DNA from 3 places in the Streptomyces sp. NPDC006510 genome. Region 2 is predicted to be linked to each of the others. Evidence: riboswitches for the same ligand, from Rfam matches in the RefSeq annotation. Region 2 holds a riboswitch; each other region holds the start of a gene.
What was found. Region 2 has a riboswitch for S-adenosylmethionine ahead of ABZY11_RS33195 (hypothetical protein). Riboswitches for the same ligand answer to the same signal wherever they lie in the genome.
Positions count from the first base shown of each region.

Region 1: it holds a riboswitch for S-adenosylmethionine, as region 2 does, so the genes downstream of both, ABZY11_RS08420 (aminotransferase class V-fold PLP-dependent enzyme) here and ABZY11_RS33195 (hypothetical protein) in region 2, are expected to answer to the same signal.
Region 3: it holds a riboswitch for S-adenosylmethionine, as region 2 does, so the genes downstream of both, thrC (threonine synthase) here and ABZY11_RS33195 (hypothetical protein) in region 2, are expected to answer to the same signal.

Region 1 is NZ_JBEXPH010000017.1:45,339-55,932, forward strand. Features, by position in the region: gene ABZY11_RS08395 (NlpC/P60 family protein) at 1-294, opposite strand, end outside; gene ABZY11_RS08400 (NYN domain-containing protein) at 579-1,943, opposite strand; gene ABZY11_RS08405 (hypothetical protein) at 1,977-2,219, opposite strand; gene ABZY11_RS08410 (rhomboid family intramembrane serine protease) at 2,383-3,123, shown strand; gene ABZY11_RS08415 (Lrp/AsnC ligand binding domain-containing protein) at 3,120-3,401, shown strand; gene ABZY11_RS08420 (aminotransferase class V-fold PLP-dependent enzyme) at 3,478-4,854, opposite strand; SAM riboswitch class IV at 5,031-5,148, opposite strand; gene trpD (anthranilate phosphoribosyltransferase) at 5,233-6,297, opposite strand; gene ABZY11_RS08430 (cytochrome bc complex cytochrome b subunit) at 6,421-8,046, opposite strand; gene ABZY11_RS08435 (Rieske 2Fe-2S domain-containing protein) at 8,043-9,095, opposite strand; gene ABZY11_RS08440 (c-type cytochrome) at 9,092-9,901, opposite strand; gene ABZY11_RS08445 (heme-copper oxidase subunit III) at 9,964-10,584, opposite strand.
Region 2 is NZ_JBEXPH010000157.1:1,023-11,616, forward strand. Features, by position in the region: gene ABZY11_RS33180 (DUF5110 domain-containing protein) at 1-104, opposite strand, end outside; gene ABZY11_RS33185 (cytochrome P450) at 724-2,037, shown strand; gene ABZY11_RS33190 (cytochrome P450) at 2,034-3,296, shown strand; SAM riboswitch class IV at 3,346-3,455, shown strand; gene ABZY11_RS33195 (hypothetical protein) at 3,504-3,911, shown strand; gene ABZY11_RS33200 (DUF4232 domain-containing protein) at 3,919-4,455, opposite strand; gene ABZY11_RS33205 (cytochrome P450) at 4,743-6,110, opposite strand; gene ABZY11_RS33210 (hypothetical protein) at 6,373-7,218, opposite strand; gene ABZY11_RS33215 (VWA domain-containing protein) at 7,218-8,495, opposite strand; gene xylB (xylulokinase) at 8,559-10,040, opposite strand; gene xylA (xylose isomerase) at 10,245-10,594, shown strand, end outside.
Region 3 is NZ_JBEXPH010000001.1:32,732-43,325, forward strand. Features, by position in the region: gene ABZY11_RS00165 (extracellular solute-binding protein) at 1-881, shown strand, start outside; gene ABZY11_RS00170 (DUF3263 domain-containing protein) at 938-1,195, shown strand; gene otsB (trehalose-phosphatase) at 1,300-2,220, shown strand; gene ABZY11_RS00180 (trehalose-6-phosphate synthase) at 2,233-3,636, opposite strand; gene ABZY11_RS00185 (glucosyl-3-phosphoglycerate synthase) at 3,681-4,637, opposite strand; SAM riboswitch class I at 4,791-4,917, shown strand; gene thrC (threonine synthase) at 4,935-6,263, shown strand; gene ABZY11_RS00195 (MoaD/ThiS family protein) at 6,294-6,572, shown strand; gene ABZY11_RS00200 (cold-shock protein) at 6,995-7,201, shown strand; gene groL (chaperonin GroEL) at 7,577-9,199, shown strand; gene ABZY11_RS00210 (esterase) at 9,312-10,594, opposite strand, start outside.

The sequences.
Region 1 (10,594 bases), on a different contig from region 2:
ACCGAGGCCGTTGCGGAGCGTGTTGATCTCCTGCTGGCCTCGGGCCACCTTGTCCTGCAGCGCGCTGACTTCCTTCTGCAGCTTCTGCTGCTTCTCCTTGGCGCCGTAGTACTTCTCGTTGGCCTCGCCGGCCTCGTGGCTGAGCTTCTCGACCTTCGCCCTGACTTCGCCCTTGGAGGGCTTCGGGTCGGCGTGGGCCGCCTGGGAGGTCAGGGCCACAGCCGCGGCGGCGGTCGCGGTGAGCACGGTCACACGGGCGCGGCTCGGCTGCTTGGGACGACGGTGGGACGCCACGGAGGCGAGCTCCTTCTTCCTCGAGCCGCCTACCGGGCTGTGGGGGATTCGAATCCCCGGCTCCGTGCACGTCACGGACTCGGCGGTGCCTTCACTGTCACCCCGGATGGGTGATCAACCGTGCGAAGGTTCGAGGCCCGACCCTAGTGACCATCTTGTGATCAGTTCAAATCCTCACACGAAAAATCTCGTCACAGGCTGCACTTCTTTACCCACGACGCACGGGCTGTAGCGGTGACTTGACGGTCCGTTCCCTGATTTCCACCAAGACCCGGCAAGTGCCGCTAGACACGCGAAAGGCGCTTCAGGAGCAAGACGGACGCAACGGGCCTGGCGCCCGCCATCGCCACTCCGTCGGCGACTTCGCGGTCGGTGGAGACCACCACGACGGGTCTGCCCGGAGGTTCGGCGCGCGCCAGCTGACGGATGAGCTCGTCGGCGGTCACACCGGGCTTGCTGAACAGCACCCGGACCCCGCGCGGCGGTGCGAGCAGCACCGGGGCCGCCAGCTCGGCCCCGTCGAAGACACAGGTCATCTCGGCGCCGGTCTGCGCGGCGAGCACCGAGAGCCCGCCCAGCAGCCGCAACCGCTGCTTCTCCAGCGGCAACTGCGGATAGCCGGTCTTGGTGACGTTGTAGCCGTCGACGATCAGATGCGCCTGCGGCAGCGCGAGCAGTTGGTCGAGCAGGGCCGGGTCGGTCTCCGAAAGCGCCCTGGCGGCAATGTCCTTGGGCGACAGCCGGCCCGGCTCGACCGCGTCGACGCTGTCCGCGGGACGCATCGAGGAGGGCGGCAGGGCCAGTTCACGGCGGAGCCCGCTCGCCGCGTCGAGCACCGTGTCCAGCAGCAGCCGCAGCCGCATGTCCTCGACCGAGCGGCCCTCCCTGGCGGCGCGGCGGCCCGCCTCCACGGACGCCTCGGCCTCACCGAGCCGAGCCTTGAGCCGGCGGCTCTCGCTCTCCGCCGCGGAGACCTGGGCGGCCGCCTCGGACCGTACGGCGTCGGTCTCGGCCCGGCTGCGGCGCAACGCGGCCTCGCCGCGCTTGACCTCGTTGACGGCGCTGCGCAGCTTGCGCTGAAGGGATTCGGCTTCCTTGCGGGCCGCGTCCAGCTCGCCGCGCAGCCGCTCCGTCTCGCTCTTCGTCTGGGAGCGGGCGCGGACGAGTTCCTCGCGCAGCCGCTCCAGTTCGCGGCGGCTCTCCTCGTCGGCGCGCTCGGCGTCCGCGCGCTGGGCCTCCTCGCCTGCGGCGGCGACCAGCTTGACCCAGCCCGCCGGGCGCAGCACATAGGCCGCCGCGGCCACATCGACGGGGTCGGCCGCGGCGGGCGGCGCACCGGCTTCCAGGGCGGCGGCCAGCTCCGGCTGCTCCTCCTTGAGCCGCTCGCCGATGCGCTGCCGGAAGAGCGCGTCGCCCTCCAGGGCGGCTGCCATCGCGTTCCCGGCGAACTTGGCCCGCCGGGTCGGGGTGAAGCGGGCGTACTGTCGCAGCTGGGCCGGGAGTTCGGTGACCGTCAGGCCGCCGAACGCGTCCGAGACCAGCGCCACGACCCGCCGCCGTACACCTTCGGGCAGCGGGCGGTCGAGCGCCTCCACGGCGCCGTCGGCCGCCTCGGCCGACTCGGCGCCGCCAGCGGGCTGCTCCACCATCCGTCACCCCAAATGTCTGTGGGCGCGGCTCCGTCAGGAGTCGGCACCCGGCCTGTCCACCAGTTCGATCTGGTCCACCGCGTTGCACCAACGGCAGCGCACCGACTCGATGGTCTCACTGACCACCTCGCGTTCCTCGACGCTGGACTCACCGGCCAGGTCGAGATGGACATATTCGACGACCTTCGAGGAGCGCGTCACGTCGAAGCGCGTGAGATTTCCGCAGAGCGTGCAGCGCCAGCGGGTCCCGTCGGTCGGCTGGGGAACCGTCGTCATCGTTGCGTCCTCTTTCGTCGAGCCTCGTGCTGCCTTGCTTCAAGGATCTCGCGGTGCGCCGTCGAACTGCGGATGTCCTGCCGCAACCCTACGGCCTCGCCGTGTCCCCCCGACACGGCGAGGCGGTCTGTCCCGTTCCCTCCGCTTGCGTCATGCTCTGTTCATGATCGATCGGCGAGCTGTGACCGGTGGGCTGCTGCGTACGGTCACCCCGGGCGGACCATTGGTGACCCATGCCCTGATCGCGGCCTGCTCCCTGGTCTTCGTGATCAGCCCGCTGTCCGGCTTCAACCCGGTCCCCGGCACCGCCGACGCCCTGCTCGCCGCCCAGGCCGGGTACTTCGAACGCTGGGGCGTGATCCCCAGCGAGCTGTGGGAGGGCTCCGCGCGCGCCCTGCTCACCCCCCTCACCGCCCTCTTCGTGCACGGCAGCTGGCTGCATCTGCTCGGCAACTTGCTCTTCCTCTACGTGTTCGGGGCGATGACCGAGGAGCGCATGGGCCGGGTCGGGTTCACCTTCTTCTATGTCATCTGCGGCTATCTCGCCCTGGTCGCCTACGCGGCCGCGCACGCCACGTCCGACCAGACACTGGTGGGCGCGTCGGGGGCGATCTCGGCGGTGCTCGGGGCGTTCCTGTACCTGTTCCCCCGGGCCCGGGTCACCAGCCTGTTCCCGTTCCTCTTCTTCCTGCCGCTGCGCTTCCCCGCCTGGATCGTGCTGGTCTTCTGGTTCGTCCTGCAGTGGCTGGCGGTCCAGGGTGCGGGCAGCGGAGGGCCGGGCGTGGCCTATCTGGCCCATGTGGTGGGCTTCGCACTCGGCTTTCTCTACGCCTGGGGGCGTTACCGGCGTACGGATAGAGTGAAGGCACCAGCCACGGCCACCGAGGGAGACAGCCAGCCGTGATCACCGCGATCGTGCTCATCAAAACCAGCGTGGACCGGATTCCCGAGATCGCCGAGGCCATCGCCGCGCTGGACAGTGTCAGCGAGGTCTTCTCGGTCACCGGTACGTACGATCTCATCGCCATGGTCCGGGTGGCCAAGCACGACGATCTCGCCGATGTCATCCCCGGCCGGATCAGCAAGATCCCCGGCGTCGAGGCCACCGACACGCATGTGGCGTTCCGTACCTACTCGCAGCACGACCTGGAGGCCGCCTTCGCCATCGGCCTCGACGCATAGGCACACCCTTCACGGTGTGACACTTCGGCGGGGGACGGGCTCGACTGCCCGTCCCCCGCCGAAGTGCTGTGTGCCGTCAGAGCTGCGCCGCACCCCGGTCCGGGACGCAGCGGCCGTCCTCGGTGCGGTACTTCCACTGGGCGCCCTCGCTCACCAGCTCCCTGACCGCGCGGACGAAACGCTCGATGTGCTCGTCCGGGGTACCGGCGCCGAAGCTCACCCGGATCGCGTTGAGCGACCGCTCCCCCGGCTCGGCCTCCGGCGCACCGCACTCGCCGACCTCCTGCGGGTCGCTGCCCAGCAGGGTGCGGACCAGCGGGTGGGCGCAGAACAGGCCGTCGCGGACCCCGATGCCGTACTCGGCGGAGAGCGCGGCGGCGAAGTGCGAGCTGTTCCAGCCCTCCACCACGAAGGAGATGACGCCGACCCGCGGGGCGTCGTCGCCGAACAGCGAGAGCACCTTGACCTCCCGAACCCCGGCGAGCCCGGTCCGGACGGCATCGACGAGGTACTGCTCCCGGGCGACCAGGTCGTCGAAGCCCGCCTCGGTGAGCGCCTTGCAGGCGGAGGCGATGGAGTACACACCGATGACGTTGGGGGAACCGGCCTCGTGGCGGGCGGCGGTGGAATGCCACTCGACGTCCACACCGCCGTCGGTGCGACGGGCCACCTTGCGCGAGGCGCCGCCGCCCGCGAGGTAGGGCTCGGCCTCCTGCAGCCAGTCGGCCCGGCCGGCGAGGACGCCCGAGCCGAAGGGCGCGTACAGCTTGTGTCCGGAGAAGGCGACCCAGTCCACATCCAGGTCGGCGATGTCGACGGGGTGGTGCGGGGCGAGCTGGGCGGCGTCCAGCACGATCCGGGCACCGTGCGCGTGCGCGGCGGCGGCCAGCTCCTTCACCGGCCAGAGTTCGCCGGTGACGTTGGAGGCGCCGGTGACACAGACCAGCGCGGGGCCGTGGGGCTCGCGGTCGGCGAGCGCCCGCTCCAGCGTCTCGACGGCCTGGGCGGGGGTGCGCGGGGCGTTCAGGTACGTCACCCGGGCGTCGCGCCACGGCAGCAGCGAGGCGTGGTGCTCGGTCTCGTACACGAAGACCTGGCAGTCGGCCGGGACGACCGCGGCCAGCAGGTTCAGCGAGTCGGTGGTCGAGCGGGTGAAGATCACCTGGTCGTCGGCGCGGCAGCCGAGGAACTCCGCGACGGTCGCGCGGCTGTTCTCGAAGAGGTCCGTGGAGAGCTGCGAGAGGTACCCGGCCCCGCGGTGGACGCTGCCGTAGTACGGGGCGTACGCGGCGACGTCGTCCCAGACGCGCTGGAGCGCGGGGGCGCTGGCGGCGTAGTCGAGAGCGGCGTACGTGACCTCACCGCCGGTGACCAGCGGAACCGTCACATCCTTGCCCAGAACCGGCAGAGGGGCACAAAGCGACTGGTCGGCGGCAGCGGTGAAGACAGACATGGCGAACTCCCGTAAGAGGCAGGCGAATTGCATGCGCCGGCGGATACGCGGCAGCGCAGCGGAAAGTGAAAGAGGGGTGTGCGGAGGAGGGCCGGAAGGCCCTATCGCATTCGCGTGCTCACAAGAGGCTCCCTAGGGACCAGGACCCCGGGGGCTGGCATTCACAGATGCCGAGGGGCCCGCGCTTGCCGCAGACCTCGCTGCCTACGGCCTGGTCTTCACCCGGGGCACCCCGCCACGGACGGAGGGTTGCCGGACAGCGGGCCGGGGCCGTAGTCGCTGTCACTCATGACCTGCCCAGCATCTTGCCATACGTACGAAGACGCGCAAGGCGCAGTCCAGGATCCGGACTTCGCCCCGCGCCACATCTCCGCCCGTTCAGGCGTTGCTGACCGCCACCCAGCGCTCCAGCGCGCGGGCCGCCGCCCCGGAGTCGATGGACTCGGCGGCCTTCGCGATACCGGCGGCGAGCTGCTCGTTCAGCGTGCCGTCCGTCGGGTCGAGGGCCACCAGGGCCGCCGCCGAGTTGAGCAGCACGGCCTCCCGCGCGGGGCCCCGCTCGCCGGCCAGCACCCGCCGGGCCACATCGGCGTTGTACGAGGCGTCCGCACCGCGCAGGGCCTGCACGGGCACCAGTTCCAGGCCGACGTCGCGCGGGTCGAACGCCTCCTCGCGCACCGTTCCGTCCCGGACCACCCATACCCGCGAGGTCGCGGTCGTCGTCAGCTCGTCCAGGCCGTCGTCGCCGCGGAAGACCAGCGCCGAATTGCCGCGCTCGGCAAGGACTCCGGCGACGATGGGCGCCATCTTCAGGTCGGCCACGCCGACGGCCTGGGAGCGCACCCTGGCCGGGTTGGTGAGCGGCCCGAGAATGTTGAACGTCGTCGGCGTGCCGAGCTCCTTGCGGGCCCGGGCGACATAACGCAGGGCGGGGTGGAACTTCACCGCGAAGCAGAAGGTGATGCCCGCCTCCTCGGCGACCTCGACGACCCGCTGCGCGCTGAGGTCCAGGTTGACGCCGAGCTTCTCCAGCACGTCGGAGGAACCGCTCGCCGACGAGGAGGCGCGGTTGCCGTGCTTGACGACCTTGGCGCCGGTACCGGCGACGACGACCGCCGACATGGTGGAGATGTTGACCGTCTTGGCGAGGTCGCCGCCGGTGCCGACGATGTCGACCGTGCGACCGGGTACGTGGATGGTGTTGGCGTGCTCGTACATCGCCCGCACCAGGCCGGACACCTCGTCGATGGTCTCGCCCTTGGCGCGCAGGGCCACCGCGAACCCGGCGATCTGCACATCGCTCGCCTCACCGCTCATGATGCGGTCCATCGCCCACGCGGTTTCGTCGGCGGTGAGGTTCTCGCCGCGCAGCAGGGGGTTCAGCACACCGGGCCAGGAACGGTCCGCCACGCTGTCGCCGCCGATCGGGGTCACAACGTTCATGGTCCGCTCCTGGGTCCACAGCCGGTAAAAGGGATCGCCTCCACCCTATCGAGCGCCGGGGACGGCAAAGAGCCCCGTCCATCGAATGGACGGGGCTCCCGCTGTGGCGATCAGTTCAGGCGATCAGTGGTGACCGTGGCTGCTGGTGATCTCCTTGTACTCCTCGACGGTGGGCTTGGCGATCTGGTTGTTCTCGCCGAAGTAGCCCTTGCTGAGCCGGGCCCGCAGCTTCTGCAGGAGAGACACCTTGCGCTCGACACCGTTCTCGTCGACCGTCGGGCCGATCTCGACCGGCTTGTACTGCTCGTGCGCGGTGAGCGTGTGCAGCTGCTCGGGGCTGAGCGGCTCGTGGATCTCGACGAACTCACCGTGCGGCAGGCGCTTGATGATGCCGGACTCGCGCCCGTGCAGCACCTTCTCCTTGTCGCGGCGCTGGAGGCCGAGGCAGATCCGCCGGGTGGCGATGAACGCGAGGACCGGGCCCGCGAAGATGAAGATCCGGACGAACCAGGAGATGGCGTTCAGCGACAGGTGGAAGTGCGTGGCCCACAGGTCGTTGGCACCGCCGATGAAGACGACGACGTACTCGGTGATCCAGGCGACGCCGAAGGCCGTCCGGGTCGGGGCGTTGCGCGGGCGGTCCAGGATGTGGTGCTCGCGCTTGTCCCCGGTGATCCAGGACTCGACGAACGGGTAGACGGCGATGACCCCGAGCACCAGTCCGAAGACCATCAGTGGGATGAACACACCCAGGACGAGCGTGTGGCCCCAGAGGTTGATCTCCCAGCCGGGCATCACTCGGATCAGTCCCTCGGCGAAGCCCATGTACCAGTCGGGCTGGGCGCCGGTGGACACCTGGTCCGGACGGTACGGGCCGATGTTCCAGATCGGGTTGATCGTGGCGATGGCCGCGATGACGGCGATGATGCCGAAGACCAGGAAGAAGAAGCCACCGGCCTTCGCCATGTACACCGGCAGCAGCGGCATGCCGACGACGTTCTTGTTGGTCCGGCCGGGACCCGCGAACTGCGTGTGCTTGTGGTAGAAGACCAGGATCAGGTGCGCCACCAGCAGACCGAGCATGATACCCGGCAGCAGCAGGATGTGGATCGAGTAGAACCGGCCGACGAAGTCGTGACCGGGGAACTCTCCGCCGAACAGGAACATCGAGATGTACGTGCCGACAACCGGCATCGACAGGATCGCGCCCTGGGTGAAGCGGACACCCGTACCGGACAGCAGGTCGTCCGGGAGCGAGTAGCCGGTGAAGCCGGTGAACATGCCCAGCACGAACAGCAGGAAGCCGAACAGCCAGTTGATCTCACGCGGCTTGCGGAACGCACCCGTGAAGAAGACGCGCATCATGTGCACGAACATGCCGGCCAGGAAGATCAGCGCGGCCCAGTGGTGGATCTGGCGAACGAGCAGACCGCCGCGGACGTCGAAGCTGATGTCCAGCGTCGAGGCGTAGGCCGCGGACATCCGGATGCCCTGCATCGGCTCGTACGAGCCGTGGTACACGACCTCGCTCATGCTCGGGTCGAAGAACAGCGTCAGATACACACCCGTGAGGATGATGATGATGAAGCTGTAGAGCGCGATCTCCCCGAGCATGAAGGACCAGTGGTCCGGGAAGATCTTGCGCATGTTGGCCTTGGCCAGGGAGTAGATCCCGAGCCGGCCGTCCGCCCAGTCGGCCACCCGCTCACCGGCGGGCGCCTTGCGCTGTGTGTCGGTCGCAGTACTCATCCGCGCTCCCAGAAGGCAGGACCGACGGGCTCTTCGAAGTCACCGAGCGCTTCGAGGTTGCCCTCGGCGTTCACACCGATCCGCAGCTGCGGAAGGGCGTGACCGGCCGGACCGAAGATGACGCGGGCGCCGTCGGAGAGGTCGAAGGTGGACTGGTGGCACGGGCAGAGCACGTGGTGGGTCTGCTGCTCGTACAGACTGATCGGGCAGCCGACATGGGTGCAGATCTTGGAGAAGGCCACGATTCCCTCGTGGGCCCACTCGCGCTCGCGCTTGTCCTTGATGTTGTCCGGCTCGATGCGGATGATCATCAGCGCGGCCTTGGCGATCTGGTTCTGGAAGTCGTGCGCGCTCTCCTCCAGGCCCTCGGGCATGGCGAAGGTCAGCGAACCGACGGCGACGTCCTCGGGACGCAGCGGCTCCATCGTGTTCATGTTGATGAGCTGCTTGCCCTTGGCCCACAGGGTGGAACGAAGCTTCTTCTCCGGCAGCGGACCGAGGTCGCGCAGCAGCACCACACCGGAGAGCGGCACCAGGGCCAGCGCGCCGAACATGGTGTTGCGGATCAGCTTGCGCCGTCCGAACGCGGACTCCTCGGCACCCGCCGCGAAGTCCGCCAGAACCTTCGCCTTGACCTCGGGCTCGGCCTCGATGGCGTGCCGGTCGTCGGCGACCTCCACGTCGGACATCAGCGTGCGCGCCCAGTGGACGGCGCCGGCGCCGATCGTGAAGAGGGCCACGCCCAGGGTCAGACCCAGGGAGAAGTTGAGCGCGCTCACGTGGCCGAAGGGCCAGATGTACACGATCTTGTCGACCGGGAAGATGACGTACGAGGCGATGAAGCCGACCGTCGCCAGCATGGACAGCGTGAACATGAACGCGACGGCGCGCTCGGAGCGCTTCGCGGCCCGTTCGTCGATGTCCTGGATGCGCGGCTTGTGGGCCGGCAGCCCCGGGTCGGCGAACGGGTCGTCCGCGACCTTCACCGCGTCGTGCGCGGGTTCCTGCTCAGCAGGCAGTTTCTCGTCTGGAATCTCTTGGCTACTCATGACTTCTTGGCCTTAGCGGTGTGGGCCGCGACCCAAATGGCAACTGCGATCAGTGCGCCGAGCCCGAAGATCCAGGCGAACAGACCCTCGCTGACCGGCCCCAGGCCACCCAGCTTCAGACCACCCGGGTTCTCCGACTGGCTGCTGTTCACGGTCTGGATGTACGCGATGATGTCCCGCTTCTGCTGCTCGGGCATCGTCGTGTCCGGGAAGGACGGCATGCTCTGCGGGCCGGTCTGCATGGCCTCGTAGATGTGCTTCGGGTCCACGCCTTCAAGGCTGGGCGCGTACTTGCCGTTCGACAGCGCGCCGCCCTCACCGGTGAAGTTGTGGCACTGAGCGCAGTTGGAACGGAACAGGTCGCCACCCTTGGCGATGTCCGCACCGTCAGGGCTTACCTGGCTCTTGCTCGGAATGATCGGGCCGGCGCCGAGCGACGCGACGTACGCCGCGAGCTGGTCGATCTGCGCCTGGCTGTAGATGACCTTCTTCTTCGGCACCTGGGCGCCGGGCTGCTGCGCCGGCATACGGCCCGTACCGACCTGGAAGTCAACGGCGGCGGAGCCCACGCCGACCAGGCTCGGCCCGTCGGTGGTGCCCTGACCGCCGGTTCCGTGGCAGCTGGCGCAACCGACGGAGTACAGCTTCTTGCCCTCATCGATGGCGAGGGACTGGGCGGTTTCGTCGGCCTGCGCCTTACTCGCGGGCGCAAACGCGGCGTAGAGCCCCCCAGTGGCCGCCAGCGCGAGGAGTAGTACGACGACCGCCGCCAACGGATGGCGTCGTCGTGCGGAGAGCTTTTTCACGGATTACCCCGGTGTCAGGATCTTCTGCGTCGATGCTGGATGTGGTTCGGGTTCGAGCCCGGTTACTTGATCATGTAGATCGTGGCGAAGAGGCCGATCCACACGACATCGACGAAGTGCCAGTAATAGGACACGACGATGGCGGCGGTCGCCTGTTCGTGGGTGAACCTCTTGGCTGCGTACGTCCTGCCCAGAACGAGCAGGAAGGCGATGAGGCCGCCTGTCACATGCAGACCATGGAAGCCTGTGGTCAGGTAGAACACCGAGCCGTACGGGTCGGAGGACAGCGAGAGGCCCTCCTCCTTCACCAGCTCGGTGTACTCGAAGACCTGGCCTCCGATGAAGATCGCACCCATCACGAAAGTGATCACGAACCAGGTACGGAGCTTCTTCACATCGCCCCGCTCCGCGGCGAAGACGCCGAGCTGGCAGGTGAGTGAGGAGAGCACCAGGATCGTGGTGTTCGTCGCCGAGAACGGGAAGTTCAGGGCCGAAGCCATTTCCTTCCAGTGGTCCGGTCCCGTCACCGATCGCAGGGTGAAGTACATCGCGAAGAGGGCCGCGAAGAACATCAGCTCGGAACTCAACCAGATGATGGTTCCGACGCTGGTGAGGTTCGGTCGATTGACCGACGGGTGCGCGTGCCCGGTTTCTACTGTCGTTGCTGTCGCCACGACCGACATTATGTCGGTC
Region 2 (10,594 bases):
GATGCTCCCTGCGCGAACTCCCGCGTCACACCGTCGCCCTCGTAGAGCGTGCAGCCCGTGGTGCCGGGTGGATGTCGTAACCGAGCCGGGTCCTCCCAGGACAGGGTGCCCTTGGGTCACATCGGCACGATCGATCCGCCCTTGACGAAGAGCGGCAGGGTATCGAGCGGTGCCTGGTGGCCGTCGACCGTGGTCGGGCCCCGTGAAGTAGTACGCGTCCAGGCGCAGTTCCTGCTGACCGGTCCGCACCGGGGAGCGCTTCAGGCTCTGCCGCATGCCGCCACCGGTCCAGCGCAGCGGCTTCTTGTAGACGCGCATCACCACTCCTTTGGAGCGGATTCCGTAGTAGGTGCCCGCGTCGAAGGCGCTGGTGTGCGGTTGTGCGGTGGGACGGCGTCGGATCATGCGGCTGTCCTTCGGGTCGGCGAGTACGCCGTCCGGGGATGCCTGAAGCCGCAGAGTGTCGTCGGTGAAGAACTCGGCGCGGGCCTTGAGCGGACCGGCCTGCCTGATCGCGCCATGGCGGGAATTGGTGACCGGCGCGTGGCACATCCCCGACTTTTTGATCAGTCCTGATCAGAAAACGGTCTCTCTGGACCGAAAAAGTGGTGAGAACGGTCGTGAATAGTGCCTAAAGACTCACCGAATTTCCCTATAGTGAAGCCGCGTTGATCATCCGACCACCGCAACGAGCGAAGCCTTCGTCGCAGGAGATTCCGTACGATGACGACGCCCGCATCCGCGGTGCCCGACCGCCCGTCCGTATCCCCGGCGCCCCCCGTCGGACGCTGTCCGGCAGGTGCCGGTACGTCCGCCGTGCCACTGAGCGGACCCGAGTTCCACACGGAACCCCATGTCGTCTACCGCGCCATGCGGAGCGAACACGGACCCGTCGTACCCGTCGAGCTGCCCGGCGAGGTGCCGGCCTGGCTGGTCATCGGCTACCGGGAGCTCCACCAGGTCACCAGCGACGGCGAGTTGTTCCCCAGGGACGTCGCGCTGTGGAACCAGTGGGGGAACATCCCCGAGGACTGGCCGCTGTTGCCGATGGTCGGCACCCCGATGCCGTCCATCTACTTCACCGCCGGGGCCGAGCACCGACGTCACGCCGCGATGGTCGGGCAGGCGCTTGAGGAGGTCGAGCACTTCGAACTCCGCAGGGACTGCGAGGAGTTGGCCGATCGCCTCGTCGACGGACTCTGTGACCGCGGCACGGCGGACCTGATCGCCGACTTCGCTGTGCCGCTGCCGGTGCTCGTCCTCGCCCGTCTGATCGGATTCCCCGACGCGGACGGTCCGCGGATCGCCGAGGTGCTGAGGGATCTGGCCGACGGCGGTCCCGGCGCGCAGGAGGCCCATCTGCGGTTCGGCGAACACATGCAGCGGCTGCTGGCGGCCAGGCGGGCCGCACCCGGCAACGACGTGACCTCGCGCATGCTGGCGTACGCCGGAGAGTTCACCGATCAGGAGTACGTGCTCGATCTGATGGCCATCACGGCGGCGGGGCACCTCACCACGGCCGACTGGATCGGCAGCTCGCTCCGGCTGATGCTCACCGACGACCAGTTCGCCGTGGCGCTCTCCGGCGGTCGGCACAGCGTCGCCGAAGCCATGAACGAGGTGCTCTGGGAGGAGGGCCCGACGCAGATCCTCGCCGGTCGCTGGGCGGCCCGCGACACCCGGCTGGGGGGTCGGAGCATCCGGGCCGGGGACATGCTGCTGCTGGGCCTGGGTGCCGCCAACGCCGATCCGCACATCCGGCAGCATCTCTCCACCTCGGGAGGGCTGTCCGGGCAGAGCGGCAACAGCGCGCACCTGGCGTTCAGTCACGGCGAATACCGCTGCCCCTTCCCCGCGCAGGAGATCGCCGAAATCATCGCCCGCACCGGGATCGAGGTGCTGCTCGACCGGCTGCCCGACCTGGAACTTTCGGTACCCGCAGAGGAGTTGGTGCGGCGACAGTCCGCCTTCCTGCGGGGGACGACCGCGCTGCCCGTCCGGTTCGCCCCCGTCCGTCCGACAGGAGACTTGTCTTGAACTGCCCGCACGCCGCCGCCCGGGAAGCCGCTTCGAGTGGTGGGGCCGTTGTCATCGACCCGCTGGTCCAAAACCTGGACGGTGAGACGGCACAGCTGCGTGATGCCGGTCCGCTCGCCAGGATCGAACTGCTCGGCGTCCCGGCCCTGACCGTCACCCGCCATGCCCTGGCCCGCCAACTGCTCGTCGACCCCCGGCTGGTCAAGGACCTCGATGCCTGGGGGCTCTGGCAGCGCGGCGAGGTCACACACGAGTGGCCGTTGATCGGCGTGATCGATGCCGGGCGTTCCATGTTCACCGTGGACGGCGCCGAGCACCGACGACTGCGCACCAAGACCTCCCAGGCGCTCACACCGCGCCGGCTGGAGGAGATACGCCCGGAGATCGAGAAGTTCACCGAGGAACTGCTCGATGCCCTCGCTGAACGGAGCGAGCGGAACGAGGGCGGTGCGGTCGACCTCAAGTCCGTGTTCGCCCAGCCGTTGCCGATGCGGGTCGTCGGCATGCTGATGGGTGTGGACGAGGCCCAGCACCCCATGCTGATGAAGCGGTACAAGGCGTTCTTCTCCATGCTCACACCGCAGGAGGAACGCCTGGCGCTGCTGGCGGAGTTGGACGTCTTCTACGCCGCTCTCGTACGCGAGAGGACGGCGCGTCCGACCGACGACCTCACCAGCGCCCTCATCCTTGCCGAAGAAGGCGGCGAACCGCTCACCGAGGAAGAGGTGGTGGGCAATCTCAAGGCGATGGTGGCCGCCGGGCACGAGACCACCATCGGGCTGATCCTGAACGCCGTACGGGCCCTGCTCACCCACCCCGACCAACTGCGCAGGGTTCTCGACGGTGAGATCCCGTGGGAGACGGTGATCGAGGAGACCCTGCGCTGGGACACCCCCACCACTCATCTGCTGATGCGGTTCGCCACGGAGGACATCCAGGTGGGCGACGACGTGATCGCGAGGGGGGAGGGAGTGGTGATCTCCTATCGCGCCATCGGCCGTGACGTCGAGCAGCACGGGGCGGATGCCGACTCCTTCGACATCACCAGGCCGGCTCCGATCCGCCACATGACCTTCGGCCACGGACCCCACATCTGCCCCGGAGCCGCGCTCTCCCGGGTCGAGGCAGGCATCGCCCTGCCCGCACTGTTCGGGCGTTTCCCCCGGCTGCGGGCGGCCATCGCGGACGAGGAGGTCCGCAAGCTGCCGGTGATGACGCAGAACGACATGGAAGCCTTCCCCGTTCTGCTGCACGGCTGAGAACCTGACGACCCGTCGGGCACCTCGTCGGTGGGATACAGTTCTGGCAGGTCATGAGTTCCAGTGCACAGCCCCGGCTAACTGGACGGCACCCCGCTCCGCTGCGGGTGCTCCGGGTGACGACCGGCCCCATGCGCGGCGCATGGGGAACAGCGGACCATCGGGGCGGCGCACCTGGGGTCCATGATCCTGGGAAGGCGAAGAAGCATGCTCCCCCATCCCGTCCGGAACGACGACTGCCCCAGCCACGGCCCCGGTCACCACGTCCACTGGATCCACGCCAGGAAGTGCCACCAGGAGCCCGGCCAGGCCGTGGAGCTCCTGCTCACCTCCGGTGACGTCGGCGCCGACGGCTGGATCGAGCTGCGTCCCGCCTTCGATCACGCCGAGGAACTGCCGAAGGTGTGGACGCATGCCCCGGCAGCCCTCACGGAACTGCTCGCGCAGCACCGCGGACGCGTGTTCTGGCTGCCGCGGTGGCACGCCCTGAAGCTGGTGGACTCCGCAGGCCGTGCCACCGCCCTGGTCAACGCCGGTTTCGAGGGCGGCCCGCTCTGCACGACGACGGCCCCCGACCTGCGGCGGACCGCCGGCGGCACGAGCTACGGTCTGTAGCCGCCCGTCAGCGCAGCGCGTCCGCCAGTGCGCTGTCCGCCGCGGCGCGCGACTCCTGCCAGAGGGTGGTCACCGGCTCCCACACATGGACTCCCTCAGGCATGCCCACGGTGGCCCCGCCGAAGGCGACGCCCAGATGGGAGGGGTCCGCCGCCACGGACAGGCTGCCGACGACGTGGCCTTCGGTGGCCGCCGGGTCCGCGGTCCGCACGGCGGCGTACGCCCGCTCGTCCCGGGACAGTACGTACGGCCCGCTCCCGGTGGGCGGGACGGCCTCGGCGGAGCCGTCCAGGCCCCTGAAGGTGATCGTGGGGATCCGGTCGACCACGCAGGACCGGTTGCCGTTGTTGGTGACGCTGATACGGGCGACGTTCCGCTGTCCGCCGGGTGCGGCGTGTACTTCGAGGGCCTTTTCCTGGCAGGTTCCGAGGCGGCTCGCGGTACCGGCGGGCGCGGGGCCGGCCGTTGCCGACGCCGTGGTGACGGTCAGTGGCAGGGCGGCTGCGACGGCGAGCCCGGCGGTGAGAGCGGAGCGGAGACGCATGGTGTTTCTCCCGTTGGATCGACAGCCTGCGGATACGGCCGGACGGCCCGTCGGCCGGTGCGGCCGACATGGACAGTGTGAACTGTATGGCCCGACCTCCGCGACAGATCGGATATATCCGTCCGATGTATCCGGTGCCGGGACGGGCTACCACGGGTGTCGGCCTCCTCGGCCGGGGGCCGGGCCGACACAAGCGGCATGCGGCGCTTCGGGTCGGAGCCGCTCAAGGGGCGGGGCCGCCGGGGACCGAAGCGGCCACCGGGCCCGGCGCCCCGCCCCGTGGGCCGTCACCGTGTCCGGACGGTCGCCATCACTTCCCGGTCCGGCTGAAGCGTCAGTGCCGGTACCGGCTCGATGACACCCGGGTCCACGTCCAGCTCGAAGCGGCGCGCCAGCACGGCCAGGATCAGCACCGCCTCGACCATCGCGAACCGCGTGCCCAGACAGACCCGGGGGCCGCCGCCGAACGGGAACCAGGCGTACTCCGCGATGTCGTCGCCGGTCTCCGGATCCCAGCGCTCGGGGCGGAACTCCTCCGGCTCGGGGAACCACCGCTCGTCGCGCTGGGTCACCCACTGGCTGGTCCACACCCGGGTGCCCTCCGGCATCGGGACACCGCCGATCTGCGCGCCCGCCTTCGCGACGCCGGTGACCAGCCAGATCGTCGGGTACAGGCGCAGCGTCTCCTTGACCACGGACTGGGTGTACGTCAGCCGCGCGTAGTCGTCGAACCCCGGCTCCCGGTCGCCGAGAACCCGGTCCAGCTCCTCGGTGAGCGCGGTACGCACCCGCGGATTGCGGGCGAGCAGATACCAGGCCCACACCAGGGTGGAACTGGTCGTCTCGTGCCCGCCGATGTACAGCGTGACCGTCTCGTCGCGGATCTCCTGGTCGGTGAGGTGCGCGCCCGTCTCGTCGACCGCGGTCAACAACCGGCTCAGCAGGTCGGGGCGTTCGTCCCCGCCGTCGCGATGGCGGGCGACGACCCGGCCCACCTCGGCGTCGATGACCGCCGCGGCCTTCTTGATCCTGGCCCGGCCCGGAGTCGGCACCCAGTCCGGCAACAACGCGCCGATCCCGGCGAACTCCTTGCCGATCTCCTGCTGCGCCACATCCATCGCCCGGCCCATCGCCTCGGCGTCGGCCGCCGTGTCGACGCCGAAGATGGTGCGCACAGCGATCCGCTGGGTCAGCGCCGCCATCTCCCGTTTGATGTCGATGCGTTCACCGGCCGACCAGGTGTCCGCCAGCTCCACCGTGCTGCTCGCCATCGTCGCCGCGTACGACCGCACCTGCTTGGGCCGTACGGAGGGCTGCACCAGCGACCGCTTCCGCCGCCAGTCCGTGCCGCGGGCGACCACCACGCCGTTGCCCATCACGGTCCGGAAGGCGATCCCGAGCGCCGGCTGGTCGAAGGAGCGTTCCGTCTCGGTGAGCAGCTCGCCTATGCAGTCCGGATCGGCTATGTACACACATGAGTTGGGGCCGAACCGCCAGCCCACCATGTCCCCGTGGGAGCGCAGACGCTCGAAGAAGGCGAGGGGGTTCTTTCCGAACTGCGGCAGGCTCCCGAGGAACGGCAGCCCCTTCGGGCCCGGCACGATCCGGTGGCTCCGCGGCTCGGCGTCGATGGCCGGGCCGGTCTCCGTGGACATGAAAGTCTCCGCTCCCTTGTGGCGCACCCGAATCGGTGCGCGGCGACCTGACTTCAGCGCTACCGCACGCCCTGGAACAAGTCATCGGCCTTGTGCGGTACGTGAGTTGTCGAGGGTAGCCGCGCGGCGCCGCTCCGGGAGCACCCGGGCGGCAGGGTGGCCGAGGAGACGCTGTCCGTCACCGCCGGACGGGCCCTGGTCCGGGCCCGTCCGGCGGCGTGCCGGTCTCCTGGTCCGGAGCCCGTCCCGCTGCGTGCGCGGGTCAGACGCCCGGCGGGACCCGGGACGGGCGGCCGCTGCCGCGGGGGTGGGTGTATCCGAAGAGGGCCGCGAGCGCCCCGAGCACGCCGCCGCCGACCGTCCACAGCCAGCGGTCGGTCCACCAGCCCGACGCCCAGCCGTCCTCGGGCTCACTGCCGAGCGAGACCTTGGGCGAGGTGCCGTCGTCGCCGGCGGCCGAGCCGTCCGAGGCCTGCTTCACGGAGGACGCGCCGGGGACCAGCGGCTCGGCGAGGGTGCCGTCCACGTCACCGGCGCCACCCTTGTCGGCCGCCGTGATCTCGACCTCGGTCTGTACCGGAAGGCCGAGGTCCGCCGAGGGCAGGTCGACGACCGTGAGGCGTACGTAGTAGCTGCCCGGCAGTGGGTCGTCGGCCCACGGCTCGGACCAGGCGCGGACGGTCCGCAGGACGCAGGTCAGCTCGACCGCCGACGCGTCGGCCGCGGCCTTGCCGGTCTGGCGGCCGTGCATGCAGGCCTGGCGGCGCCGCAGCCCGTCGTACACATCGACCTGCCACGTCGAGGCGCCGTGCCGGGTGGCGCTCTCCGGCAGGGTGATCTTCGCCTTGACGGTGGCCCGCTGGCCCGCGTCGGCGGGGAACACCCAGTACAGGTAGTCACCCGTGGACGCCCCGGCGGTGGCCCGCTGGTTCTGCTGGACTGCTGTCGCCGTACGGAAGGTGGTGCCGGCCTCGGTGGGGCCGGAACCGTCCTCGGAGGCGCTCGGGCTCGGGCTCCCCGACGGGTCGTCGGCCACCGCGCTGCCCGCCGAGGTCAGCAGGGCGAGCCCGGCGAGCAGCGCACCCGCGAGTACACGTGTCGTACGCATCAGTTGGTCCTCCAGACGGCGACGCGCCAGCGCGAGATCCAGCCGAAGACCAGGCCCGCGATCAGCCCGGTGAGAACCAGTACGCCCAGCAGCCACCAGCCGCGGCCGAGTCCGAACGCGGCCACGTCGGCCGCTTCGTCCGGGGCGTCCACCAGGTCCACGGTCAGCTCGACCGGCATGCCCGGCGAGGTCTTCACCGAGGCCGGGGCCGAGTAGGAGTTGCTGACCTGGAGACACACGGTCTCGGCGGCCGGCTTGTCACCGCTGTCCGTGTCGTCCTCCTCGGCCTTCGGGTAGCGCAGGCCGGAGGAGATGGCATCCGTGCGGCCGGTACCCGACTCCGATCCCCGTACGATTTCCCGGCCGTGCACGGTCAGCGCCCGCAGCAGCACGCCGTAGTCGTTGTTCACGGCGCGGTCGGCGAAGACGCTGACCGAGGCGCGCAGTTCCTGACCGGGCAGCACATCGACCCGGTACCAGCGGTGCTCACCGAACTTCTCGCGGTCGGTGTACAGGCCGGCCTTGAGCTGCGGTGCCGCGGAGCAGCTGTCCGCGCCCTTCGTCGCCACGGGGGTGACCACGGGCTCGGCGGCCCGGTCGACCAACTGCTTGACCCGGCCGGAGAGTTCATCGGTGTGCTGGACCGCGGTGTAGGTGCCGCCGGTGGCCTCGGCGATACAGGTCAGCTGCTCACGGATCTTCGCGTTCGGCACCAGGCCCAGTGTGTCGATGACGAGGTGGATGCCGCGGGCCGCGATGTCACGCGCGACCTCGCACGGGTCGAGTGGGCCGCAGGTGTCCTCGCCGTCACTGATCAGAACGATCCGGCGGGTGGAGTCACCGCCTTCGAGGTCGTCGGCGGCGCCCAGCAGGGCCGGGCCGATCGGGGTCCAGCCGGTGGGGGCCAGGGTGGCGACCGCGGTCTTCGCCTCGGTACGGTCCAGCGGGCCGACCGGGTAGAGCTGCTTGGTGTCCTTGCAGCCGACCTTGCGGTCGTTGCCCGGATAGTCGGCGCCGAGCGTCCGGATGCCGAGCTGCACCTGCTCGGGCACCGCGTCCAGGACCTCGTTGAACGCCTGCTTGGCGGCTGTCATCCGGGACTGGCCGTCGATGTCACGGGTCCGCATGGAGCCGCTGACATCGAGCACCAGCTCGACCTTGGGGGAGGCTTTGGCGGGGGCTTCGTCGGCGGCGGCGGGGAGCGCCGAACCGAGCCCGGCGGTCAGGGTGGCGAGCAGGATGCCCACTCCGACCGTCAGCCTTTTTCTTATGATCATCGCCGGATACTAGTGAAGATCGCTTCGCTTCCCCAAACCGGTCCGGAGGCGGCTGGGGAACCGTCAGAAACCGCCGAGCAAGGGGCCCGAGGCGCGTTCCAGGACCGATCCGACCCGCTCCCAGGTGGCCGAGTCCCGCTGGACGGGGGGAAGCCGGGTGTCCTCGCCGGTGCTCCAGCCGGTGGCGATCGCGACCGGATCGGTGCCGGTGGCCGCGGCCGCGGCCAGTGCGGCGGCGCCCAGTGCCACCGGCTCGCCGATCCCGGGCATGATCACGGGACGGCCGGAGAGCCGTCGTACCGTCTCCACCCAGGCCCGTCCCCGGGCACCGCCGCCGATCAGCCGCAAGGGGCGGGTGGCCACCTCGGGACCGGCCGGGTCGAGGCCGCAGGACCGCAGCAGTTCGTCGAGGGCGCGCAGCACGGTGACGACGGCGCCCTCGTAGGCGGCGCCGAGGAGCTGCCGGGGCGTGGTGTCGTGCCGCAGCCCGGTGAGCAGGCCGGCGGCAGTGGGCAGATCGGGGGTGCGTTCGCCGTCGAGGTAGGGGAGGAGCACCGCCTCGCCGCCCAGGGACGTGTCGTCGCGGTCCAGGCCGAGCAGGGCGGCGACCTTGTCCACGGCGAGCGTGCAGTTGAGGGTGCAGGCCAGCGGGAGATACGTACCGTCCGCCGCGGCGAATCCGGAGAGCGCCGGTGACGCGGGCCGGGTCCGGGATGCCGCGAAGACCGTTCCCGAGGTGCCGAGGCTGAGGACGGGGTGATCGAGGAGCCCCGCGCCGCCCAGTCCGAGGCCGATGGCGGCGCTCATATTGTCCCCGGTGCCCGCGGCCACGGCGACCGTGCCGGGCAGTCCGAGCGCGTCGGCCGCTTCGGCGGTCAGTGAGCCGACGCGGGTCGCGCCGGTCTTGGCCACCTCGGGCAGCAATGCGGCGTCCAGACCGAGGAGTTCGAGAAGCTCCGGGTCGTAGGCTCTGGTCGCGGTGGAGTACCAGCCGGTGCCCGAGGCGTCGCCGGGGTCGGTGGCGGCGGCGCCCGCGAGGCGTTCGGTCAGGAAGTCATGGGGGAGGCGTACGGCCGCGGTCGCGGCGGCGTTGTCCGGTTCGTTCTCCCGCAGCCACTGCCATTTCGACGCGGTGACGGCGGCCACCGGCACCGATCCGGTCCGCGCGGTCCAGGCGTCCGGGCCGCCGAGCGCCTCGGTGAGCGCGGCGGCCTGCGGGGCGGAGCGGGTGTCGTTCCACAGCATCGCGGGGCGCAGCGGGCGGCCCGACCGGTCGAGGACGACGAGTCCGTGCTGCTGTCCGGCGATCGCGATGCCGATCACGGCCGACGCGGCGACCGAGGACTCCTTCAGCCCGGCGCTGACGGCGTCGCGCAGCGCGTGCCACCACAGCTCCGGATCGCTCTCACGGGCCCCCGCCTCACCGCGCACGACATGCGGGGCGCGGCCCACGGCCAGCAGCCGGCCGCTCGCGGCGTCGACGAAGGCGGCCTTGGTGGACTGGGTGGAACTGTCCACGCCGATGACGACGGTACGCGGCGGCATGGCGCCCTCATTCCTGTGCTGAGCGGGGTACGGATTTTAGTCGTGTGCAAAACAAAATACGTGACCGAGTCCGTGCCGAACAGTGGCCCGTGCGGGGGTTACGCGCCGACCGCCACCCATGCATCATTAGTCATGACACTGAACAAATAAGGTTCGGGCGCCTCGACCGGTCCCGCGCCCGACGGCACCGAAGGCGGCCAGACGATGACGGAACGCTTCACGCCCACCCCCGACGACAGGTTCACCTTCGGACTCTGGACGGTGGGCTGGCAGGGACGAGACCCGTTCGGCGACGCGACCCGCGCGGCGATCGACCCGGCCGACTCCGTGCGGCGGCTCGCGGAGCTCGGTGCGTACGGTGTGACATTCCACGACGACGACCTGATTCCGTTCGGCTCGACGGACACCGAGCGCGAAGGGATCGTGAAGCGGTTCCGCCAGGCGCTGGACGCGGCCGGGCTGGTCGTTCCCATGGCGACGACGAACCTGTTCACCCACCCGGTGTTCAAGGACGGCGCGTTCACCGCCAATGACCGGGACGTACGCCGCTACGC
Region 3 (10,594 bases), on a different contig from region 2:
CCCTCGCCGACGCGGGCAGCCTGGACCGCACCCAGTACGGACTGCCGTTCGTCGCCAGCACCCGGCTGCTCTTCTACAACAAGAAGTTCTTCGCGCAGGCGGGTCTCGACGCCCCGCAGACCTGGGACGACATCCGCGACGACGCCTTGGTGCTCAGGCAGCGCGGCGTCGCCTACCCGTTCGCGCTGCCGCTCGGTCCGGAGGAGCCCCAGGCCGAGACCATGATGTGGCTGCTCGGCGGGGGCGGCGGCTACATCGACGACAGCGGCTCGTACGACATCGACTCGGCCGAGAACATCAGGACGTTCGACTGGCTGAAGGCGAACCTGGTCGACAAGGGCCTCGTCGGCCCCGTCGCCCCTGGGAAGCTCGACCGCCAGAAGGCGTTCGACGCGTTCACCGACGGACAGGTCGGCATGCTGAACGGCCACCCGACGCTGATGCAGGAGGCCGAGCGGAAGGGCGTCTCCGTCGGCATGGTGCCGCTGCCCGGCACCGACGGCCCCAGCAAGGGCTCGCTGGGCGTGGCCGACTGGATCATGGGCTTCAAGCAGCAGGGCCACCGCGTACAGCTGGGCAAGTTCTTCGACTACCTGTTCACCGACAAGAACGTCATCGACTTCGCCGACGAGTACGACCTGCTGCCGGTCACCGACAGCGCCTCCGCGGCCATGGAGTCCGACGCCAGGTACAAGCCGCTGTGGAAGTTCCTGGCCGCGCTGCCGGACTCGCAGTTCTATCCGTACGGCAAGACGTCCTGGGCCCGGTCCAGCGAGTCGATCAAGGAGAACATCGGCAAGGCGGTCGAGCCGAACGGCAGCCCCGAGAGGGTGCTGGGGCGGATCGCGCGCGATGCGTCGGCGGCGGAACACACGAAGTAGTGGCGGACGCGGAGCAGCGGGTGGCGGCCCTCCGGGCGGGCGATATGTTGGCTGATATGACCGCCCCCACGAATGGCCCCGACGACCCGGACGGCCTCTCCGACAGGGACCGCGCCGTGCTCGCCGTCGAACGGCAGTCGTGGCCCGGTCCCGGGACGAAGGAACGGGCGATCCGCGAACAGCTGGGCATCTCGCCCACGCGCTACTACCAGCTCCTGAACGCCCTCCTCGACGACCGCCGCGCACTGGCGGAGGACCCGGTGACGGTGAACCGCCTGCGCCGGGTGAGAGACGCGAGACGCGGACGACGCTGAGCGATCGAGCCCCTCCGGCGATTGAGGAGCGGGGGTCCGGGGGCAGCGCCCCCGGGAATGCCCGCACCCGCCCCAACCTCCCGCCCCCGCTATAGGCTCGCCCCATGGGCAGCAACCCGGAAGCACCCAGACCCGCATCCGCACCCGCATCGGCACCTGCCTCCGCACCCGCGCCGAGCGAAACCCCGCCCGAGTTCCCGACCCCCACCACCCCACCCGGCCGAGAGGCCCTCGCCGCGATCCTCGCGCGCCCCGACCGCGCCGTCATCGCGCTCGATTTCGACGGCACCCTCGCCGACATCGTCCCGGACCCGGAACAGGCCCGCGCCCACCCCGGCGCCGTCGACGCCCTCGTCGCGCTCGCCCCGAAAGTGGCCTCCATCGCCGTGATCACCGGCCGCCCGGCCGGCGTCGCGGTCCGGCACGGCGGCTTCGCCGGAGTGCCGGGCCTCGACCACCTCGTCGTCCTCGGCCACTACGGAGCCGAACGCTGGGACTCCGTGTCCGGCACCGTCCACGCCCCCGCCCCGCACCCCGGCATCGCCGCGGTCCGCGCCGAACTCCCCGGCGTGCTGGACCGGGCCGGCTCGTGGCACGGCACCTGGATCGAGGAGAAGGGCCGGGCGATCGCCGTCCACACCCGCCGGGCCACCGACCCCCAGGCCGCGTTCGAGGCGCTGAGCGGACCGCTCGGCGAACTCGCCGCCCGGCACGGACTGATCGTCGAACCGGGCCGGCTGGTCCTGGAGCTGCGCCCGCCGGGCATGGACAAGGGCGTCGCGCTCGCCCAGTACGTACGGGAGACGGACGCCGAATCCGTGCTGTACGCGGGCGACGACCTCGGCGACCTCGCCGCGTACGCCGCAGTGGAGAAGCTCCGCTCCGAGGGCCCCGACGGCATCCCCGGCCTGCTGGTCTGCAGCGGCAGCGCGGAGGTGCCCGAGCTGGCCGAGCGGGCCGACCTGCTCCTCGGCGGACCGGGCGACGTCGCCGCCTTCCTGGCCGCGCTGGCCCGGCGGATCTGACGGCCCGGCGGCTCAGTCCTGCCGCAGTGCGTCCAACTGGTCCAGGAACCACTGCTGCGGCGGCAGCGCGACCGCCGCCGCGGCCAGTCGTGCCGTGCGCTCGGCCCGCTCGTCCTCCGCCATCGTCAGCGCCTCGTGCAGCGCCGCCGCCGTCTCGGAGACGTCGTACGGGTTCACCACGACCGCGTCGCTGCCCAGCTCCTCGTACGCCCCCGCCTCCCGCGACAGCACCAGCGCGCAGCCGTGGTCGGAGACGACCGGGATCTCCTTGGCGACCAGGTTCATGCCGTCGCGGATCGGGTTGACGAGCGCCACGTCGGCCAGCCGGTACGCGGCCAGCGAGCGGGCGAAGTCGTCCTTGACGTGCAGCACGACCGGCGTCCAGCCGGACGTGCCGTACGCGGCGTTGATGTCGTCGGCGACCCGCTGCACCTCGGCCGTGTAGTCCCGGTACACCGCGAGGTCCTGCCGCGAGGGGTACGCGAAGGCGACATGGACGACGCGTTCGCGCCATTCGGGCCGCTCGTCCAGGAGCGTGCGGTACGCGAGCAGGCCGCGCACGATGTTCTTGGACAGTTCCGTTCGGTCCACCCGTACGATCGTTCTCCGGCCGGGGCCGGCCTGCTCGCGCAGCGTCGCCATCCGCTCGTCCACATCCGCCTCGTGCGCGCGGCGGCGCAGGAAGTCGGCGTCCGCGCCGAGCCCGTGCACCCCGATCCTGGTCCGCCCGGTACCGCCGAGGATCTGGGTGCAGCAGCCGATGAACGCGTCCGCCCAGCGCCGGGTCAGGAACGCCGCCCGGTCCGCGCCCAGGATGCCGTGCAGCAGCTGCTCGGCGATGTCGTCGGGGAGCAGCCGGAAGTAGTCGACGGGCGCCCACGGGGTGTGCGAGAAGTGGCCGATCCGCAGGTCGGGGCGGAGCTCGCGGAGCATGCCCGGCACCAGGGCCAGGTGGTAGTCCTGCACCAGTACCGCGGCGCCCTGCCCCGCCTCCTCGGCGAGCGCCTCGGCGAAGGCCCGGTTGTACGTCTCGAACGACGCCCACTGCCGCCGGAACTCCGCGTCGAAGACCGGCTCCAGCGGCGTCTGGTACAGCATGTGGTGGACGAACCAGAGCACCGAGTTCGCGATGCCGTTGTACGCGTCGGCGTGGACCCCCGCGTCGATGTCGAGCATCCGTACGCCCGGCTCGGCGACCCCGCGCCGGACCGCCTCCCGGTCGCCGTCACCGAGCGCGGCGCACACCCACAGCTTGTCGTCGATGGCGCTCAGCCCGGAGACGAGACCGCCGCCGCCCCGTTTCGCGTCGAGCGATCCGTCCGTCTCCAGGGTGTACGAGACCGGGCCGCGGTTGGACGCGACGAGGACCTGGGCATCGGACCGGGCAGCGGGCTGGGCATCGTGCGCGGAGACCATGTTGCGGAATCTAGCCCGATCACGAACCGCCCAAACGTGCGAAGTCAGGCCGCGCGGCGCGAAATGTACTCCTCGATCTCGCACATCGGGGGCCGCTCCTCGGTGTCCACGGCATGGGTGCGCGGTACGAAGCCGTTCGTGCCGCGCTCGAACTGGGTGAGCGCCGGACGCACCAGGTGGCCGCGGGACAGCCGCAGTTGTGCGGTCCGGTAGATCGCCGCCGCCATCCGGCCGAGCGCCTGCCCGTCCTGGTGCCGGTGCTTGCGCACCCCCACGTCGACCTGGGCCAGCGCGTCCAGCCCCACCGTGTGCAGCGCGTCGACCAGGAGGCCCAGCTCGACGCCGTAGCCGACGGGGAAGGGCAGCCGTTCGAGCAGGGAGCGGCGTACGGCGTACTCGCCGCCCAGCGGCTGGACGAAACCGGCCAGCTGCGGCCAGTGCAGATTGAGCAGCGGACGGGCCACCAGCTCGGTCACGCGACCGCCCTGACCGGCGGTGTCACCGAAGGGGCGGTCGTACATCGCCTTCACGAACTGCACATCCGGATCGGTCAGCAGCGGTCCGACGATGCCCGAGACGAAATCCGCCGAGAACTCCTTCAGATCGGCGTCGATGAAGCACACGATGTCGCCGCCGGTCACCAGGAGCGACCGCCACAGCACCTCGCCCTTGCCGGGCACGGCCGGTATCCGGGGGAGTATCGCGTCGCGGTGCACCACCCGGGCGCCGGCCTCCCGGGCCACCTTCGCGGTGGCGTCCGTGGAACCGGAATCGATCACCACGAGTTCGTCGACCAGCCGGACCTTCTCCATCAGCTCGCGCCGGACCGTGGCGACGATCTCGCCGACCGTCGCCTCCTCGTTCAACGCGGGCAGCACGACACTGACGCTCCCGCGGCCCGCTTCACCGGCCCTGGCCCTGGCGGCCAGCAGACTGTCCAGCGGGCGGTCGGCGGCTGACCAGGAGCGCCTGGTCAGCCAGCATTCGACCTCTTCCAGCACGGTCGATACTCCCTGTATGTGATCCATCTCGCGGTTCGGACGACTATCTCAACAGTCCGATGCTTCGGTTACAGTCTTGAACAACGCGGACGACCATCGCATGCCGGGGTCCGTCCGCCGATAAATGCCCGGATCGAAGATCCGGTGCCACAGCGCTCATCCAGAGGGACTGAGGGAACGGCCCGTTGAAGTCCCGGCAACCCTCCCGCCGACCGCGAGGTCAGGTGGGGAAGGTGCCAATTCCGTCTCGTGGCGAAACGCGCCGCGAGGAAGATGAGGAGAAAGGGCCTCGCCTCCATGGCTGCGCAGACCGTTGCAGTAAGCACCAATTCTTCCGCCGACGCCGACGCCGTCACAGACGTCAAAGCCGTCGACCTCGGTCCTGCCGCGGGGCTTTCCTGCCGCGAGTGCGGCGAGCGTTTCGACCTCGGTCCCATTTTCGCCTGCGCGTCCTGTTTCGGGCCGCTCGAAGTCGCGTACGACCTGCCGAGCGGCTCCCCCGAAGAGCTGAAGAAGCGCATCGAGGCCGGACCGGACAACATCTGGCGCTACGCGCCGCTGCTGCCGGTCCCCGCCGATGTCGCGGAGAAGCCGAACCTGAACCCCGGCTGGACCAAGCTCGTCCAGGCCGACAACCTCGCCCGTGAGCTCGGCGTCGAGCAGGGCAAGCTGTTCGTCAAGGACGACTCCGGCAACCCCACGCACTCCTTCAAGGACCGCGTCGTCGCCCAGGCCATCGAGGCCGCCCGCGCCTTCGGCTTCACCACCCTCTCCTGCTCCTCCACCGGCAATCTCGCCGGCGCCGTGGGCGCCGCCGCGGCCCGCGCCGGCTTCCGCTCCTGCGTGTTCATCCCGCACGACCTGGAGCAGGGCAAGGTCGTCATGGCCGCGGTCTACGGCGGCGAACTGGTCGGCATCGAGGGCAACTACGACGACGTCAACCGCTTCTGCTCCGAACTCATCGGCGACCCGCTCGGCGAGGGCTGGGGCTTCGTCAACGTCAACCTGCGTCCGTACTACGGCGAGGGATCCAAGACCCTGGCGTACGAGATCTGCGAGCAGCTCGGCTGGCAGCTCCCGGACCAGCTGGTCATTCCGATCGCGTCCGGCTCGCAGTTCACGAAGATCGACAAGGGTCTCCAGGAGCTGATCAAGCTCGGCCTCGTCGAGGACAAGCCGTACAAGCTCTTCGGCGCCCAGGCCGAGGGCTGCTCGCCGGTCTCGGTCGCGTACAAGGGCGGCCACGACGTCGTCCGGCCGCAGAAGCCGAACACGATCGCCAAGTCCCTCGCCATCGGCAACCCGGCCGACGGCCCGTACGTCCTGGACATCGCCCGCCGCACCGGCGGCGCGGTCGAGGACGTCGACGACGAGCAGGTCGTCGACGCGATCAAGCTGCTGGCGCGCACCGAGGGCATCTTCGCGGAGACGGCGGGCGGTGTGACGGTCGGCGTGACGAAGAAGCTCATCGAGGCCGGTCTGATCGACCCGGCGCTGACCACCGTCGTACTCAACACGGGTGACGGCCTGAAGACCCTGGACGCGGTGGCCGACACCTCGCAGGCGACCGCGACGATCCGCCCCAGCCTGGACGCGTTCCGCGCCGCGGGCCTCGCCACCAGCTGACCACCCGAGACTCCAGGAAGGGCACCCACCATGAGCGTCAAGGTCCGCATCCCCACCATCCTCCGCACCTACACGGGCGGCCAGGCAGAGGTCCCGGCCGAGGGCTCGACCCTCTCCCAGGTCATCGAGTCCCTGGAGCAGAACCACCCGGGCATCGCCGCCCGCGTCCTGGACGACCAGGGCAAGCTGCGCCGCTTCGTGAACGTGTACGTCAACGACGACGACGTGCGCTTCGAGGGCGGCCTGGAGACGGCGACGCCGGACGGCGCCGGCATCTCGATCATTCCGGCGGTGGCGGGCGGCTGCTGACGCCCCGTCCGACCGCACCGCGTTATCGAATTGCCCTCTCCGCGATTGAAGCGGAGGGGGCAATTCTGCATGGTTGAGCGCGGTACAGTGTGGGAAGTCCCCCCAGCTGCCCCGTGCCCCCCGCATATGAGAATGCGCCCGGCCACGACAAGAAGCAGCCAAAGTGTGCGTTGTGCTTGCGGCATAAGTCGCCTTTGCCTGGCCCGACTTGCCCAGGAATCTCATGAATTCCGCATATCCGGGCGTTCGGTGCTGCCGAGAATTCTCGTCCGATTGACCTGTTGCAGAGGGCAGTTGGGCAGATACATTCAGCCGCGGTCGACGCGTTCCGGCGCACACACCCTCTCCTGTCGGAGGGTGAGTTCTGACCCGGGTCCGCGAAGTGCGGTCCTGCGCAAGGGCCAGTAATAGGGGAGTTAGGCATGGCTCAGGGCACCGTCAAGTGGTTCAACGCGGAGAAGGGGTACGGCTTCATCGCGGTCGACGGTGGTGCGGATGTTTTCGTCCACTACAGCGCGATCCAGATGGACGGGTACCGCACCCTCGAAGAGGGTCAGCGAGTTGAATTCGAGATCTCGCAGGGCCAGAAGGGGCCGCAGGCAGACATGGTCAAGCTCGCCGTCGGCTGAGTTCGGCGCGGTCGGCCAACGACACCACTCACGCACTGAGGGCCCGTACCCCGGGGGTACGGGCCCTCAGCGCGTCCTGGCGTGCGGGGCCCGGTGTGCGTTCCGGCGTTCGTCTCGGTGTGCGTCTCGGCGTGCCGCGCGCCGTTGTCCACAGCCGTCCGTCGTTGCCCACATCCGGAGGGGGACGCTTGCACTCCCGGGGGTCGAGTGCTAATCATTGGCGTTAGCACTCTCCAGGTGAGAGTGACAGAACTTGGACCGGGCCGGTGAGGCCCGCAGGTCGGTGGGGCAAGGAACCACCGGTCACGCAGGCCGTCCGTCGCGGGCGCCACTCGGTCCGGAGAAATCCACCCCTGTCCGGGAGGACCACTTCACATGGCCAAGATCATCGCGTTCGACGAGGAGGCCCGGCGCGGTCTCGAGCGCGGCATGAACCAGCTCGCCGACGCCGTCAAGGTCACCCTTGGCCCCAAGGGTCGCAACGTCGTCCTTGAGAAGAAGTGGGGCGCCCCCACGATCACCAACGATGGTGTTTCCATCGCCAAGGAGATCGAGCTGGAGGACCCGTACGAGAAGATCGGTGCGGAGCTGGTCAAGGAGGTCGCCAAGAAGACGGACGACGTCGCCGGCGACGGTACGACCACCGCCACCGTTCTCGCCCAGGCTCTCGTCCGCGAGGGCCTGCGCAACGTCGCCGCGGGTGCCAACCCGATGGCCCTCAAGCGGGGTATCGAGAAGGCCGTCGAGGCCGTCTCCGCCGCCCTCCTGGAGCAGGCCAAGGACGTGGAGACCAAGGAGCAGATCGCTTCGACGGCCTCCATCTCCGCCGCCGACACCCAGATCGGCGAGCTCATCGCCGAGGCCATGGACAAGGTCGGCAAGGAAGGCGTCATCACCGTCGAGGAGTCCCAGACCTTCGGTCTGGAGCTGGAGCTCACCGAGGGTATGCGCTTCGACAAGGGCTACATCTCGGCGTACTTCGCCACCGACATGGAGCGCATGGAGTCGTCCCTCGACGACCCGTACATCCTGATCGTCAACTCCAAGGTCAGCAACGTGAAGGACCTCCTTCCGCTGCTGGAGAAGGTCATGCAGTCCGGCAAGCCGCTGCTGATCATCGCCGAGGACGTCGAGGGCGAGGCCCTGTCGACCCTGGTCGTCAACAAGATCCGTGGCACCTTCAAGTCCGTCGCCGTCAAGGCCCCGGGCTTCGGTGACCGCCGCAAGGCCATGCTCGGCGACATCGCCATCCTCACCGGTGGCACCGTCATCTCCGAGGAGGTCGGCCTCAAGCTGGAGAACGCCGGTCTCGACCTGCTCGGCCGCGCCCGCAAGGTCGTCATCACCAAGGACGAGACGACGATCGTCGACGGTGCCGGTGACAGCGACCAGGTCCAGGGCCGCGTCAACCAGATCCGCGCCGAGATCGAGAACTCCGACTCGGACTACGACCGCGAGAAGCTCCAGGAGCGCCTCGCGAAGCTGGCCGGCGGCGTGGCCGTCATCAAGGCCGGTGCCGCGACCGAGGTCGAGCTCAAGGAGCGCAAGCACCGCATCGAGGACGCGGTGCGCAACGCCAAGGCCGCCGTCGAGGAGGGCATCGTCGCCGGTGGTGGCGTGGCTCTGCTCCAGGCCTCGGCCGTCTTCGAGAAGCTGGAGCTCTCGGGTGACGAGGCGACCGGCGCCAACGCCGTCAAGCTGGCGCTGGAGGCCCCGCTCAAGCAGATCGCCGTCAACGGTGGTCTTGAGGGCGGCGTCGTCGTCGAGAAGGTGCGCAACCTGGCCGTCGGCCACGGTCTGAACGCCGCGACCGGCGAGTACGTCGACATGATCGCCGAGGGCATCCTCGACCCGGCGAAGGTCACGCGTTCCGCCCTGCAGAACGCCGCGTCCATCGCCGCGCTGTTCCTCACCACCGAGGCCGTCATCGCCGACAAGCCGGAGAAGGCCTCCGCGGCCGCTCCGGGCGGCATGCCGGGCGGTGACATGGACTTCTGATCCTGACGGATCGGTAGTTCCTGCGCAGCCTCGCTGCCTCGCAGCTTTGCCGCATCGGCCCCCGGGACCAACTGGTCCCGGGGGCCGATGTCGTTTGCGGGGCGGGGCAGTGCTACCGCGCGAACGCCGTCTCCGGCGCGAACACCATCTCCGGGAAGCGTTCCGAGGGTCCGTCCAGCAGATGGTCGTCGCGCCCGCGCAGCCACCGGTCGAAGAACGACGTCACGTACGCCCGGTTCGCGGTCAGTGCGCGGTGCGGCGGCACCGTCCCGACCGCTCCGGCCGGCCCGCCCTCCGGCACCGCGCCCTGCCGGGCCAGTTGAGGCAGCAGTACCTCGGCATCGGTGTACGAGGCATGCCGTGAACCGGTCAGCGTCACATCGGCCTTCCAGCCGCGGGTGTTCGCCCAGAAAGCCGCCCACGACGGCTGTTGCCGGTAGTCGCCCGAGCCCTCGCTCCCCATCAGCAGCAACGGCCGGTCGAGCCCGTCCAGCGCCACGCTGCTCAGATGGGTGCCGTCCGGTTCCCGCCCACCGGCGTAGTCCATCTCGCCGTCCATGTTGATGCCCGCCCGGACGCGCCGGTCGTCATGCATCGTCTGCGCCGCGGTGAACCCGCCCGCGGACTGGCCGAACATGCCGACCCGACGCAGATCGATCGCGCCGCCGAACCGCGTCCGGTTCAGCCGCGCCAGCTCGTCGAGCACGAACCGGCTGTCGGCGACCCGTACCGCCACGACCTTCTCCAGCAGGGCGCTGATCGCCTCCGGGTCGGTCGGCGGCGCCCCGTCGAAGATCCGCATGGTGGCCAGCCGGCCGTCGGGGAAGTCGACCTCGGTCGCCTCGTGGGTGTGGTCGATCGTGACGACGGCGTACCCCCGGCTCGCCAGGTCCTCCACGAGCGCGGTGTTCCAGGTGCGTGGATCGCCGAGCCCGGGGGAGTACAGCACCACGGGAAGCTGTCCGGCCCGGCGGTCGAGGGGCGCGTCCTCGTGCGCGTGGGTGAGCGTCGCGCCCCAGTCGACGCTGCCGGGCGCCATCCTCAGGTTCAGGGCCGCGGCCCCCTCCCCACTCCCGAAGTGGGCCGCGGCTCCCGCCGTCATCTGCGGCACGGCCCGCGCCGCCCCGCCCGGCCGGGCCGGGTACCAGAGGCTCACCATCAGTTCCCGGTGGGCGGCGGTGCCCGGCACCCAGGGCTCGGTCCGTGAGTGGTCGACGAGGTGGAGCGCGACGGTCCCGACGGCGAACGGACCGGTGGGGCGCGGCAGCCCGGCCTTCGGCAGCGAGGTCCGACGGGCCCGTCCGGCCGCGAGGGCGGGGGACGGAATGGCACCCGTGGCCAGCAACGCCGAAGCCGCCAGCCCGGTGACGAGCACCTGACGACGGCTGTGGCTAC